DNA from 4 places in the Paenarthrobacter sp. AB444 genome. Region 1 is predicted to be linked to each of the others. Evidence: riboswitches for the same ligand, from Rfam matches in the RefSeq annotation. Region 1 holds a riboswitch; each other region holds the start of a gene.
The links. Region 1 has a riboswitch for thiamine pyrophosphate ahead of thiC (phosphomethylpyrimidine synthase ThiC). Riboswitches for the same ligand answer to the same signal wherever they lie in the genome.
Positions count from the first base shown of each region.

Region 2: it holds a riboswitch for thiamine pyrophosphate, as region 1 does, so the genes downstream of both, PQ627_RS07980 (ECF transporter S component) here and thiC (phosphomethylpyrimidine synthase ThiC) in region 1, are expected to answer to the same signal.
Region 3: it holds a riboswitch for thiamine pyrophosphate, as region 1 does, so the genes downstream of both, thiD (bifunctional hydroxymethylpyrimidine kinase/phosphomethylpyrimidine kinase) here and thiC (phosphomethylpyrimidine synthase ThiC) in region 1, are expected to answer to the same signal.
Region 4: it holds a riboswitch for thiamine pyrophosphate, as region 1 does, so the genes downstream of both, thiO (glycine oxidase ThiO) here and thiC (phosphomethylpyrimidine synthase ThiC) in region 1, are expected to answer to the same signal.

Region 1 is NZ_JAQZBY010000004.1:245,354-248,287, reverse strand. Features, by position in the region: gene PQ627_RS07660 (amidohydrolase family protein) at 1-958, opposite strand, end outside; TPP riboswitch at 1,055-1,162, shown strand; gene thiC (phosphomethylpyrimidine synthase ThiC) at 1,157-2,934, shown strand, end outside.
Region 2 is NZ_JAQZBY010000005.1:27,264-30,197, forward strand. Features, by position in the region: gene mnhG (monovalent cation/H(+) antiporter subunit G) at 1-200, shown strand, start outside; gene PQ627_RS07970 (DUF4235 domain-containing protein) at 276-536, opposite strand; gene PQ627_RS07975 (NUDIX hydrolase) at 562-1,251, opposite strand; TPP riboswitch at 1,425-1,560, shown strand; gene PQ627_RS07980 (ECF transporter S component) at 1,639-2,259, shown strand; gene PQ627_RS07985 (ABC transporter ATP-binding protein) at 2,259-2,934, shown strand, end outside.
Region 3 is NZ_JAQZBY010000016.1:56,650-59,583, forward strand. Features, by position in the region: gene thiD (bifunctional hydroxymethylpyrimidine kinase/phosphomethylpyrimidine kinase) at 1-890, opposite strand, end outside; TPP riboswitch at 881-979, opposite strand; gene PQ627_RS17605 (Rne/Rng family ribonuclease) at 1,066-2,934, opposite strand, start outside.
Region 4 is NZ_JAQZBY010000006.1:98,866-101,799, forward strand. Features, by position in the region: gene thiS (sulfur carrier protein ThiS) at 1-2, opposite strand, end outside; gene thiO (glycine oxidase ThiO) at 37-1,281, opposite strand; TPP riboswitch at 1,273-1,393, opposite strand; gene thiE (thiamine phosphate synthase) at 1,421-2,104, shown strand; gene PQ627_RS09505 (RNB domain-containing ribonuclease) at 2,218-2,934, shown strand, end outside.

The sequences.
Region 1 (2,934 bases):
CCAGCCACTTGCGGGCGCCCCAAGTGGCCGCATCGAGGACCGCTGCGGGCGGCAGGCCGGCGTCGTGCAGTTCCTTCATCTCGTCTGCGATCCGGCCATGCCGGATGACGCTGCCCGCGTCCGTACCGGCATGAATGGCTACTCCGGCCTCGTACGCCTCCACCACGCGTTCATGCCTGCGTTCCCAGAGGCGCGTCATGTGGTCCGCGTATCCCGGAAATTTGGGCGCGGCCTGGGCGGCGATATCCGGGAATGTGGCGATGTTGACGAGTGTGGGAACGATAGGAACGGACTGCTCCACGAGCCGTGGAATGTGGCGTGGCAACAGACCCGTTGCGTGTTCGATGCAGTCGATACCGGCATCAAGCATGTCGTCGATGGTGTCTTCGGCAAAGCAATGTGCCGTGACCCGGGCGCCCTCGTCGTGGGCGGCGGTAATGGCGTCCTTGACCGTCTTCGCCGGAAAGGAGGCAGCCAGGTCACCAATGCCCCGGTCAATCCAGTCGCCCACCAGTTTCACCCAGCCGTCGCCGTCGCGGGCTTCCTTCCGGACGGTCTCGACCAACTGCTCCGGCTCAATCTCGTGACCCAATCCGCGCAGGTACCGGCGGCTTCGGGCTATATGGCGGCCGGATCTGATCAGGCGGGGCAAGTCCTCGCGCTGCTGCACCCACCGCGTGTCGCTGGGCGATCCGCAGTCGCGGATGAGCAGGGTTCCCGCGTCCCGGTCCGCCTGGGCCTGCGCGAGGGTGGTGGGCTCATCCACCGCTCCACCGGCGCCCAGTCCGATGTGGCAGTGGGCATCAACGAATCCCGGCAGGACCCAGCCGTCAAGCACGCTGTCCGGTTGCTCCTTGGGGCGCTCGAAAGTAAGGGTGCCCCCAACGGACCACATCCCGCGTCGTTCCTGATCTGCGGCGACGAGCACGGGTCCGCTGAATTCGATGATGTTGGGCATGCCAGAATCCTAGTCCGCTACAGGGCCGGCTAGTGCAGCCAACATCTGACCAGGTGCCATGTGACTGGGTGGCGCACGGGAGCTGTGGTAGCTTCGTCATGACCACACGGGGGCCCTTGCAGGGGCTGAGATCGGGCTGAGGCGGCCTGCGACCGTTGAACCTGTCCGGGTAATGCCGGCGAAGGAAGTGAGTAATCCTTGAGCACCATCGAAACACAGCACAGCCCTGCCCAAAACGAGGTTGTTACGCAGTCCCTGAAGTCCCATTCGCTGGCCTACGTCGAAGACCCAGCCACGGGCATCCGCGTTCCGGTGACCGAAATTTCGCTTGAGCCCTCCCCCAATGGCCAGTCGAACCCACCACTGCAGGTGTACCGGACGGCCGGCCCCGGGAGCGATCCCGTAGTGGGCCTTGAACCCTTCCGGGCCGCCTGGATCGAGGCCCGCGGCGACACTGCCGCGTACACGGGCCGTGAACGCAACCTGCTCGACGACGGCAAGGCGGCTTTGCGGCGGGGCGCCGCCTCTGCCGAATGGAAGGGTGCCCAACCGGTGCCCCGCCGCGCCGTCGAAGGCAAAACCGTCACCCAGATGCACTACGCACGGCAGGGAATGGTAACGCCCGAAATGCGGTTCGTGGCGCTGCGTGAAAACTGCGATGTGGAACTGGTCCGCAGCGAAGTTGCCGCCGGCCGGGCGATCATTCCCAACAACATCAACCACCCCGAGTCCGAGCCCATGATCATCGGCAAGGCCTTCCTGGTGAAGATCAACGCCAACATCGGAAACTCGGCTGTCACCAGTTCCATCGCGGAGGAAGTGGACAAACTGCAGTGGGCAACCCAGTGGGGCGCTGACACTGTCATGGACCTGTCCACCGGCGACGACATCCACACCACCCGCGAGTGGCTCATCCGGAACTCGCCGGTACCCATCGGCACAGTGCCCATCTACCAGGCGCTGGAGAAGGTCAATGGCGAGGCCAACAAGCTCACATGGGAGATTTTCCGCGACACCGTGATCGAGCAGTGCGAACAGGGCGTGGACTACATGACCATCCACGCCGGTGTGCTGCTGAGGTATGTGCCGCTGACCGCCAACCGCGTCACGGGCATCGTCTCCCGCGGCGGATCCATCATGGCCGGATGGTGCCTGGCCCACCACCAGGAAAACTTCCTTTACACGCACTTCGACGAGCTATGCGAAATCTTTGCCCAGTACGACGTCGCGTTCTCCTTGGGAGACGGCCTGCGCCCGGGTGCTACTGCCGATGCCAACGATGCCGCACAATTTGCTGAGCTGGATACGCTGGCCGAACTGACCCAGCGAGCCTGGGAATACGACGTGCAGGTCATGGTGGAAGGTCCCGGGCATATTCCGTTCCACCTGGTCCGTGAGAACGTCGAACGGCAGCAGGAACTGTGCAAGGGGGCCCCGTTCTACACGCTGGGACCGTTGGTCACCGACGTCGCTCCCGGCTATGACCACATCACCTCGGCCATAGGTGCCACTGAAATTGCCCGGTACGGCACAGCCATGCTCTGCTACGTCACCCCCAAGGAGCACCTGGGCCTGCCCAACAAGGACGACGTGAAAACAGGAGTAATCACCTACAAGATCGCGGCGCATGCAGCAGATCTGGCCAAGGGACACCCTGGAGCCCACGAGCGCGATGACGCCCTGTCCAAAGCCAGGTTCGAATTCCGCTGGCGGGACCAGTTTGCCCTGTCCCTGGATCCGGTCACTGCGGAGTCGTTCCACGACGAAACCCTGCCGGCAGAGCCTGCCAAGACGGCACACTTCTGCTCGATGTGCGGTCCAAAGTTCTGCTCCATGCGCATCAGCCAGGATATCCGCGACGAATATGGCTCGGCGGAGTCACAAGCGGCCATCGCAGGGATGTACGACGACGCGAGGGCAGAGGGCATGCGGGAAAAGAGTGCTGAATTCCTCGCCGCCGGCGGGAAGGTATATTT
Region 2 (2,934 bases), on a different contig from region 1:
TGCAGATGCGCACCTGGTGGGTGTGGCCGGTCCTGCTGGTGGCGTGGATCTTCCAGCTCCTCACGGCGCCGGTCTCCGCACATATGGTGGGACGTTCGGCGTACCGGACCAAGCACGGACACCGCGAGAAGCTCACCAAAGATGAACTCGAAGCCGTAGTCCAAAGGGCTGCCGCCGGCCAAGAGCCCCTGGAGCCCTAAAGCAACGCGGGGTCACTTATGGCCCATCCCCAGGGGATTTATGGGCCATAAGTGACCCCGCGTTGCTTCTCCTGCTTAGACGATGTCCTGCGACTTCGCGAAACGGGCAATGGCCCGCTGCGTGCCCCGGCTGGTGAGGACTTGGATCAGCGTGCTCACGAAGGCGGAAACCAACGCAAAGGTCAGGGCCGAACGAAGGCTCGTTTCCATGTCGTCATGGCCTGTGGGCGGCTTGTTGCCCGTGGCCTTTTCCCAGCCTTTGTTGACGAGTTTGGTACCGACAAAGCCTGCGCCGAGGCTGATCCCGGTGCCCAACAGCTTGAAGAAGAGGTTCATGCCCCCAGCCTAGCTGTATGGCAGGCTACCTGCGGCTCTCCCTTTCCTTGAGAAACGCAGTCAAGGAACCGACCGGCGCCAGCACCGGGATCACTGGGTGCTCGGCCGACCAAACGGCGTCCACGGAGTCGAAAGCCGCGAGTTCCTTGAGCAGGTAATACGTGGGCGGCATCAACTTAAGTCTGCCTTCCGCTTCGGAAGCCAAGATTCCGCTGACAGGCATCCACAGTGATTGCCAGGCCTCCGTGGTCTGGTGGCGTGGCTGTGCTTCCGGGGCGGGCTTGGCGAGGTAGAAGTAGGTGTCGAAACGCTTGGGCATGTCCACGGGAGTGATCCAATTGGCCCACGGACGCAGGGCTGCGGCCTCTATGGCCAGCCCCGCTTCTTCCTGGACTTCGCGGATGGCTGCAGCAAGGACGGTCCCAGCGGCCTTCTGTGCCTGGGCTGGATCCGAGGAAATCGAACTCTGCCCCCAGGCGGCAGCGTGGCTGTGGAGAAGTTCCGCCGGGTAATCCCATCCGGCCTGATCCGCGGCATCCACCCGGCCGCCCGGGAACACCACCATTCCCGCAGCGAAGTCCATGGTGCTGACCCGGTGCTGGACGAACGCCTCGAGCCCGGATGGGGTATCGCGGAGCAGGATGACGCTGGCGGCGAGGCGTGGCTCGGACACTGGCGTGGTGTCGGGAAGGCTGGAACCGGGAAGATCCGTCATGAAGTCATTCTCGCAGGTGCGTTGCGGGGCCTGCTCTGCGTGCAACGAGCGAGGAATGGGGCGCAGAGCGGGCCTCGCAACGGCAAGGACGGAATATGACCCCGCCTACCCCGCCTGGCCCGGCCTCACAGGCACGCCAAGGTGTAAACTGAACCAGCCCATCAGGGCAGATTTGATAACGACAGGGGAGCGCCGCCGTCGAATCCTGCACCACGCAGGAGACGCGAGGGCGCTGAGAGTGCGGACAGCCGCAGACCCTCGAACCTGATCCGGTTAGTACCGGCGCAAGGGAGTCGAGCTTCTCAGAGTGTCCGGGTCCGGACGGCGCGCACGCCGGCCGGAAACCGGGGAGCACTTTCCCCTCCTGTAACCTCAGGAGGCAGAAAAATGACCACGGTAAACGTGAAGAAGACCAGTTACGGCTGGCGAGTTGTAGACATCGTAGTGGCAGCCCTCATCGCCATCGCCGGCGGCGTCATCTTCTGGGCCTGGTCCCAGGGCGCCGCGATCGTATCCATCCCCATGAACGCGGCCTACCCGCCATTGACCGGCCTCATCGCCGGTGGCTGGATGATCCCCGCAGTCCTGGGCATGCTCATTATCCGCAAGCCCGGCGCAGCCCTGTTCTGCGAGGCTGTGGCCGCCACCGGCGAACTCATCATGGGCTCGCAGTACGGCACCACGGTGCTGATCTCCGGCATCCTGCAGGGCCTCGGCGCCGAGCTCATCTTCGCGGCGTTCCGCTACAAGAAGTTCAATCTGCCCACGTCGCTTCTCGCGGGTGCAGGTGCCGGACTCTTCTGCGGCCTCAACGACTCCTTCCTCCCGTGGGGCTGGAACATCGCCTATGAGGCCGTCGACAAGCTCACCTACATCGCGTTCTGCACCCTTTCCGGCGCCATCATCGCAGGGGCCCTTTCCTGGGTGGCCACCCGCGGTCTGGCGAAGACGGGCGTTCTCAGCTCCTTCGCCTCGCGCAAGGCCGCTTCGGAGCCAGTCTTCAGCTGATGCCCGCCACACAGAGCGGTACGGTCAAGCCTGCCGCCATTTCCGCCGAGGGGTGGGGGTGGCGGCATGCCGGGCGCTCCACGCCTGCCATCCAGGGCCTGGACCTGCGGATCGAACCGGGGGAGCGGGTCCTCCTCTTGGGCCCGTCCGGGGCCGGCAAGTCCACGCTCCTGCACGCCCTGACCGGGGTGCTGGGTGATGAGGAAGACGACTCGGACGAGACCGGCTCGCTGCTGATCGACGGCGTCGCGCCCCGCGAGTCCCGTGGCCGGGCGGGACTGATGCAGCAGGACCCCGAAACCCAGGTGATCCTCTCGCGCGTGGGCGACGACGTCGCCTTCGGTGCGGAGAACTTGGCTGTGCCCCGGGACGAGATCTGGTCCCGCGTGCATGAAGCGCTCGACGACGTCGGCTTGCGTACCGCTGCCGGCGGCGGTTTGGCGTTGGACCACCCGACGGCGGCACTCTCCGGTGGCCAGAAGCAGCGGCTCGCGTTGGCGGGCATTCTGGCGATGCGGCCCGGGCTGATCCTGCTCGACGAGCCCACGGCCAACCTTGACCCCGCAGGCGTACTGGAGGTCCGGGACGCGGTGCGCCGCTGCCTGGACAAGACCGGTGCCACGCTGGTGGTCGTGGAGCACAGGGTGTCCGTGTGGAAGGACATGGTGGACCGGA
Region 3 (2,934 bases), on a different contig from region 1:
AAGATGGCAGCGAACCCGCCCGTTTGGAGCTTGCGCTGGTGATGGAAGTGGTCCACTGGTCCGTTGCCTTCGCCGACCTCCAGCTCAACTGAACCCCTCAGCGCCTGGAGCAGCCACGGCTTTACCTCGCGCAACGACGCTTCCCAGTCACCCGTACGTACCTGGACGGTGGCCATCGCCGACGACAACGAGCACCCAGTGCCATGGCTGTTCTTTGTCTCAATCCGTGGACCGGCTACCTCGACGACATCCTGGTGCAACAAGCCAACGGTGTTGATCAACGCGTCCGGACACTCGGCGCCAGCCAGGTGACCGCCCTTGACCAGGACGGTGTTTCCGCATTCCGCGGCAAGGCGCTTGCCCTGCTCCAGGGCCGAAGCCCAATCGGCCGCCTCAGACTCGCCCAACAATATGGCAAGTTCCGGCAAGTTGGGCGTGATGAGGTCCGCCAACGGCAGCAAGGAACGAAGGGCCTCGACGGCAGACTCCGTCAGGAGGCGGTCACCGCTGGTGGCCACCATCACCGGGTCAAGGACGACGACGGCGGGATGCACTTCCCCAAGCCACCTGCGGACTTCATCAATCACCTCTGCGTCCCCCAGCATGCCGATCTTGACGGCATCGATGGCGATGTCGCTGCTGATCGCGGTCAACTGTTGCCGCAGGAACTCCACCGGGGGTACGTGGACGGCACTGACACCCTGGGTGTTTTGTGCGGTCAGGGCCGTGATGGCAGCCATTCCGTAACCGCCGTGGGCGGCGATGCTCTTAAGGTCTGCTTGGATCCCGGCGCCTCCGGAGGGATCTGAGCCTGCGATGCTCAGTACCCGTGGGGTCTGCCTGTGGTCCGCCACCAGCGGATACACAGAGGAATATGACAACTCGGCCATGAGGACATCCCTTCGCCGGTGCTAACCGGACAGGTTCAACGGGTCTGGATCTCAGCCCGGCCCACCGCCTGGCACCCCGTGTCAGTCCCCCAGCCTAACGCACCGAAAAGGGCGAGGGCCCCGTAATGCCCGCTCCTGGCGGATATTACAGGGCCCTCGAAACCACTGACGTCGATCAGAGCTCGGAGGCAGGCACGCCGACACCCAGGATGATGGGTTCCTCCGAAGCCGGTTTCCGGACCGGTTCTGCCGGCGCCTTGGACTGGTGTGCCGATCCCTGGGCAGCTGTGGCAGCTTCCTCGTGGTGCTCAACACTGGTCTCGTTGGCCGCACCTTGTGCCCTGCTGGCACTGCGGTTGCGGCGGCCCCGGCGACCCCTCGAAGCCGCAGGAGCTTCTCCGGACGAAGGAACCTGTGCGGCGGCTGCCGGGGCCGCCCCGGCAGCTGGAGCCGCTGCACTCTCCGAAGCGCCCTCTTCCTCGGCGGACGGAGCGGCACCGAGGTGCGAGAACGCCTCGGCCAATCGGTCCAGGCTCATGGCAGGCTTGGACGTTTGCGGCTCGTCATGGTGTTCGACGAAAGGCAGCGCAACCTCTTCGCCGCCGAAGCGCAGCACCGGGGTGGAGCGCGCTTCACGGACGGCGGCATCGTGGGCCTCAGTGGCCTGGTCGGTTGGAGCATCCTTTGCCGCAGCAGAAATGGATCCTGTCCCGGCCTCGTGCCGCCCGGCAGCCCGTGCCAGCTCTTCGGCCTTGTGGATTTCGTCATCGTGCAGGTGGGCAGCATGCGCTGCGGCGGCAATGGTCGCCAGCGCTGCACGGGTCGCTTCAGCTTTTGCCTGGCGCGCAGGGTCCTGTGGTTCCGGGTGTGCCGCCAGGGCAGCCGGAGCTGAGGGCGCCGTGTGGACCTGGGCGGGTGCTTCGGCTGCCCCCTGCGCTCCTCCCTTGCCGCGACGACGCTTGCGTTCCGTGCGCGCGGTGGGCTGTTGCGCCTCGGTGTTGGGACGGTGCTGCTCGACAGCCGCCACGTTGGCACGACGATGCTCCACGGGCTCGTCGTGTGTCACGACACCGCGGCCTGCGCAATGCTCACACTGTTCACCGAAGACCTCAAGGAGTCCGGTACCCATGCGTTTGCGCGTCATCTGCACCAAACCGAGCGAGGTCACTTCAGCAACCTGGTGCTTGGTACGGTCGCGGCCCAAGCATTCGACCAGGCGGCGCAGCACGAGATCGCGGTTGGATTCCAGCACCATGTCGATGAAGTCGATGACAATAATGCCGCCGATGTCACGCAGGCGAAGTTGCCGGACTACTTCCTCGGCAGCTTCAAGGTTGTTCTTGGTGACTGTCTCCTCGAGGTTGCCGCCGCTGCCGGTGAACTTACCGGTGTTGACGTCCACCACGGTCATGGCCTCAGTGCGGTCGATGACCAACGAACCACCGGAAGGCAGGAAGACCTTGCGTTCGAGTGCCTTGTGGATCTGCTCATCGATGCGCCAAGCGGAGAAGATGTCCTGGTCCTTGGTCCACTTTTCGAGCCGGCCCACCAGATCGGGAGCAACGTAGGTGACGTAGGCCTCGATGGTGTCCCAGGCATCGTCACCGGAGACGATCAGCTTGGAGAAGTCCTCGTTGAAGACGTCGCGGACCACCTTGATGGTGAGGTCCGGTTCGCCGTAGAGCAGTTCCGGTGCCAGCACCTTGGTGGAGGCAGCCTGCCCTTCGATGCCCTCCCACTGCGCGCGCAGCCGGTTGATGTCGTGGGTCAGTTCTTCTTCCGATGCGCCCTCAGCGGCGGTGCGGACAATGACGCCGGCGTTTTCCGGCAGGCGGTCCTTGAGGATCCGCTTGAGGCGGTTGCGTTCGACGTCGGGCAGCTTGCGGGAGATACCGGTCATGGATCCACCGGGCACGTACACCAGGTAGCGGCCCGGGAGGGAAATCTGGCTTGTGAGGCGGGCACCCTTGTGCCCCACGGGGTCCTTGGTGACCTGGACCAGGACAGAGTCCCCCGACTTCAGTGCGTTCTCGATCCGGCGAGG
Region 4 (2,934 bases), on a different contig from region 1:
ATACTGTTTCCTTGCTGTGGAGAGAGCAACGCGGGGTCATTTATGGCCCCCTGAAGGGGTTGCCATGGGCCATAAGTGACCCCGCGTTGCGTTGAAGCGGTCAGGGCGGAAGATGGACCAGCGGGGGTCGGTGGAGCCACTCAGCAGCTCCCCCACGATCGCGGCGGCTATGGGAGTGAGGAGGACACCGTGCCGGAAGAATCCCGTGGCGATCACGAGGCCTTCAACCTCGCCGGTGGAGTTGCCCACACGGCCCAGCAACGGGGCGTTGTCCGGAGTTCCTGGTCGTGCGCGGGCCGTTGCCTCCAGGAGTTCGAGTTCAGCAACCGCAGGCACGAGAACCTGCGCGTCACGCAGGAGTTGGTAGACGCCACCGGCCGAGACGGCGTTGGACGTCGCGGACAGACTGTCCTCGCGTTGCGTAGCGCCGATCACCACGGTTCCGTCCTCCCGCGGAACGATGTACACGGGCACTCCGCGGACCATCCCCCGGACTGTGGCGGTGACCAGCGGACGGAGGTGGGCCGGGACGCGTAGTCGGAGGATGTCTCCGTAGACCGGCCTGACTGGAAGGCTGAGTCCCTCGGGAAGGCCCTGCAAGTGAGGGGCTCCCAGCCCATTGGCCACGACCGTTTCGGCCGCGTGGACGGTGCCGCCGTCTTCAAGCTCGACACCGGCAACCCGGTCGCCGTCCCACAACAACCCGCGGGCCGAGGCCTCAACGGCGAACCCATCCCCGGCCCCCTTCACCCAGCTGCCATCATCCGGCGAATGCGCGGCAAGGACCGCCAAAAGGTGGCTCGCCAACTTCCGCGGATCAACCTTGTGATCAGCGGGAATGTCGAAGGCACAGGAAATTTGCGGGCTCAGCAGTGGTTCGCGGTTCCGTGCCTCACGCAAGGACAGCGGCTCAACCTCCAGGCCCGCCGAAAGCTGAACCGAGCGAAGGTCTGCGAGCGCCCTGCGGTCGGCGGCGTCGGCACCCACGGCGAGGGTCGGCGTCGTGCTGTATCCGGTGGCTTCCGTGGGCTGAGGCAGGCTGCCCACGAATGACGGCCACAATCGGGATGACTCGACCATGAGGTCCAGGAGGTCTTCTTCCTGGTAGTGGAGTTCGCTCACCGGTGCCAGCATTCCGGCAGCCGCAAAGGTAGCGCCGCTGGCCGGCGCCGGGTCGATGAGGGCCACGGAGCGGCCCAGCTTCCGCAATTGATGGGCAATGCCCAGGCCGATGACGCCTCCGCCAATGACAGCGACATCTGCGTGAATGGCTTCTGCCATCTGATTCCTTCCCTACGCCGGTACTAGCCGGATCAGGTCAAGCGGTCGGCTCTTAAGCCCTCTCAGCCGGACGGTCACAATGATGGTCGTCGCGGCTCCCGCGGTACGTGCCCAGTTTAGAGGAACTAGTGTGGTTTCCATGACCCAGCATCAATCCCTCGCCTCGGCCCGCCTCTACCTGTGCACTGACGCGCGCAAACGCCAAGGCGATTTTGAAGACTTTGTGGACGCAGCTTTCCAGGGCGGAGTGGACATCATCCAACTCCGCGACAAGGCGGTGGAAGCTGCTGAGGAATTGGAATTGCTGGCCGTCCTGCGCAGCGTTGCCGAACGCCACGGACGGCTCTGGGCAGTCAACGACCGTGCCGATATTGCCAGTGTTTCCGGGGCTCCTGTGTTCCATGTGGGCCAAAAGGACCTGCCCCTGGAGGTCGCCCGTACCTTCTTGCCCCACCCTGCCGTCATAGGCCTGTCCACCCACACTCCCGAGCAAGTGAACGCGGCCATCACCGCCTCGCCCAGCGACCCGGGCCTGGACTACTTCTGTGTTGGCCCGGTATGGGCAACGCCCACCAAGCCCGGCCGCGACGCCGTGGGAACCGGCTTGGTCACATATGCCGCGGAAGCGATCAAGCGCGCTGAAGAGACCACAGGCGGGGCCGTTGATTTGCCCTGGTTCGCGATCGGTGGAATCGACCTTGGCAACGTAGAAGAGGTACTCGCAGCCGGTGCCAGCCGCATCGTCGTCGTCCGCGCCATCACCGAGGCGGAAGACCCGACGGCGGCAGCGAAGTCGATGCTCGAAGCCCTCGACGCCGCTTAGCGGCAACTCCGCACGTTAGCGACGGTAATAAGCCCGCAGTCGCTTGGCGGCTGCGGGCTTTTGCCTGGTGGGCGTCCAAGACTATCGGCCTGTTTCGGGCTACGCTGACTTTCGTGTCACATCACCGGATAGCGCCCAACGTCGACGATTCCTCGGACCAGCTCGCCGCAGCCCTCGCGGCCCTGCGGACGGAGCTTGAGCTGCCCGGCGAGTATCCCGCTGAGGCCGTGCAAGAGGCGCGTGACGCCGTCGAATCCCTCCGCCTGCCCGGGCGGGACCTCAGGCATGTCACCTTCGTGACCATTGACCCCGCGACCTCCACGGACCTTGACCAAGCGCTGTACATCGACCGTGCCGGCGAAGGGTACAAAATCCTTTACGCGATCGCCGATGTTCCATCCTTCGTAGCACCCGGAGGAGCCCTGGATTCGGAAACGCGGCACCGGGGTCAAACACTCTACGCGCCGGACGGGCGCATTCCTTTGCACCCTGAGATCATCAGCGAAAACGCCGGGAGTTTGCTGGCGAACCAGGACTGCGGGGCCTTCGTCTGGGACTTCGATCTGGACGCCAAGGCGGAGGTGGTGAGCGTTTCCGTGGCGCGGGCAACCGTGCGAAGCCGCGCCAAACTCAGCTACGCCGGCGCACAGCAACAGATAGACGAGGGAACTGCACCGCCCGTACTTCAGCTCCTCAAGGAAGTTGGACTTAAAAGGGTCGAGCTGGAGCGGCTTCGTGGCGGGGCCAGCCTCAACATGCCCGAGCAGGAAATCGTCCAGGTGACCGACGGCGGGTACAGAATCGTCGCGGCGCCGTCCTTGCCGGTGGAG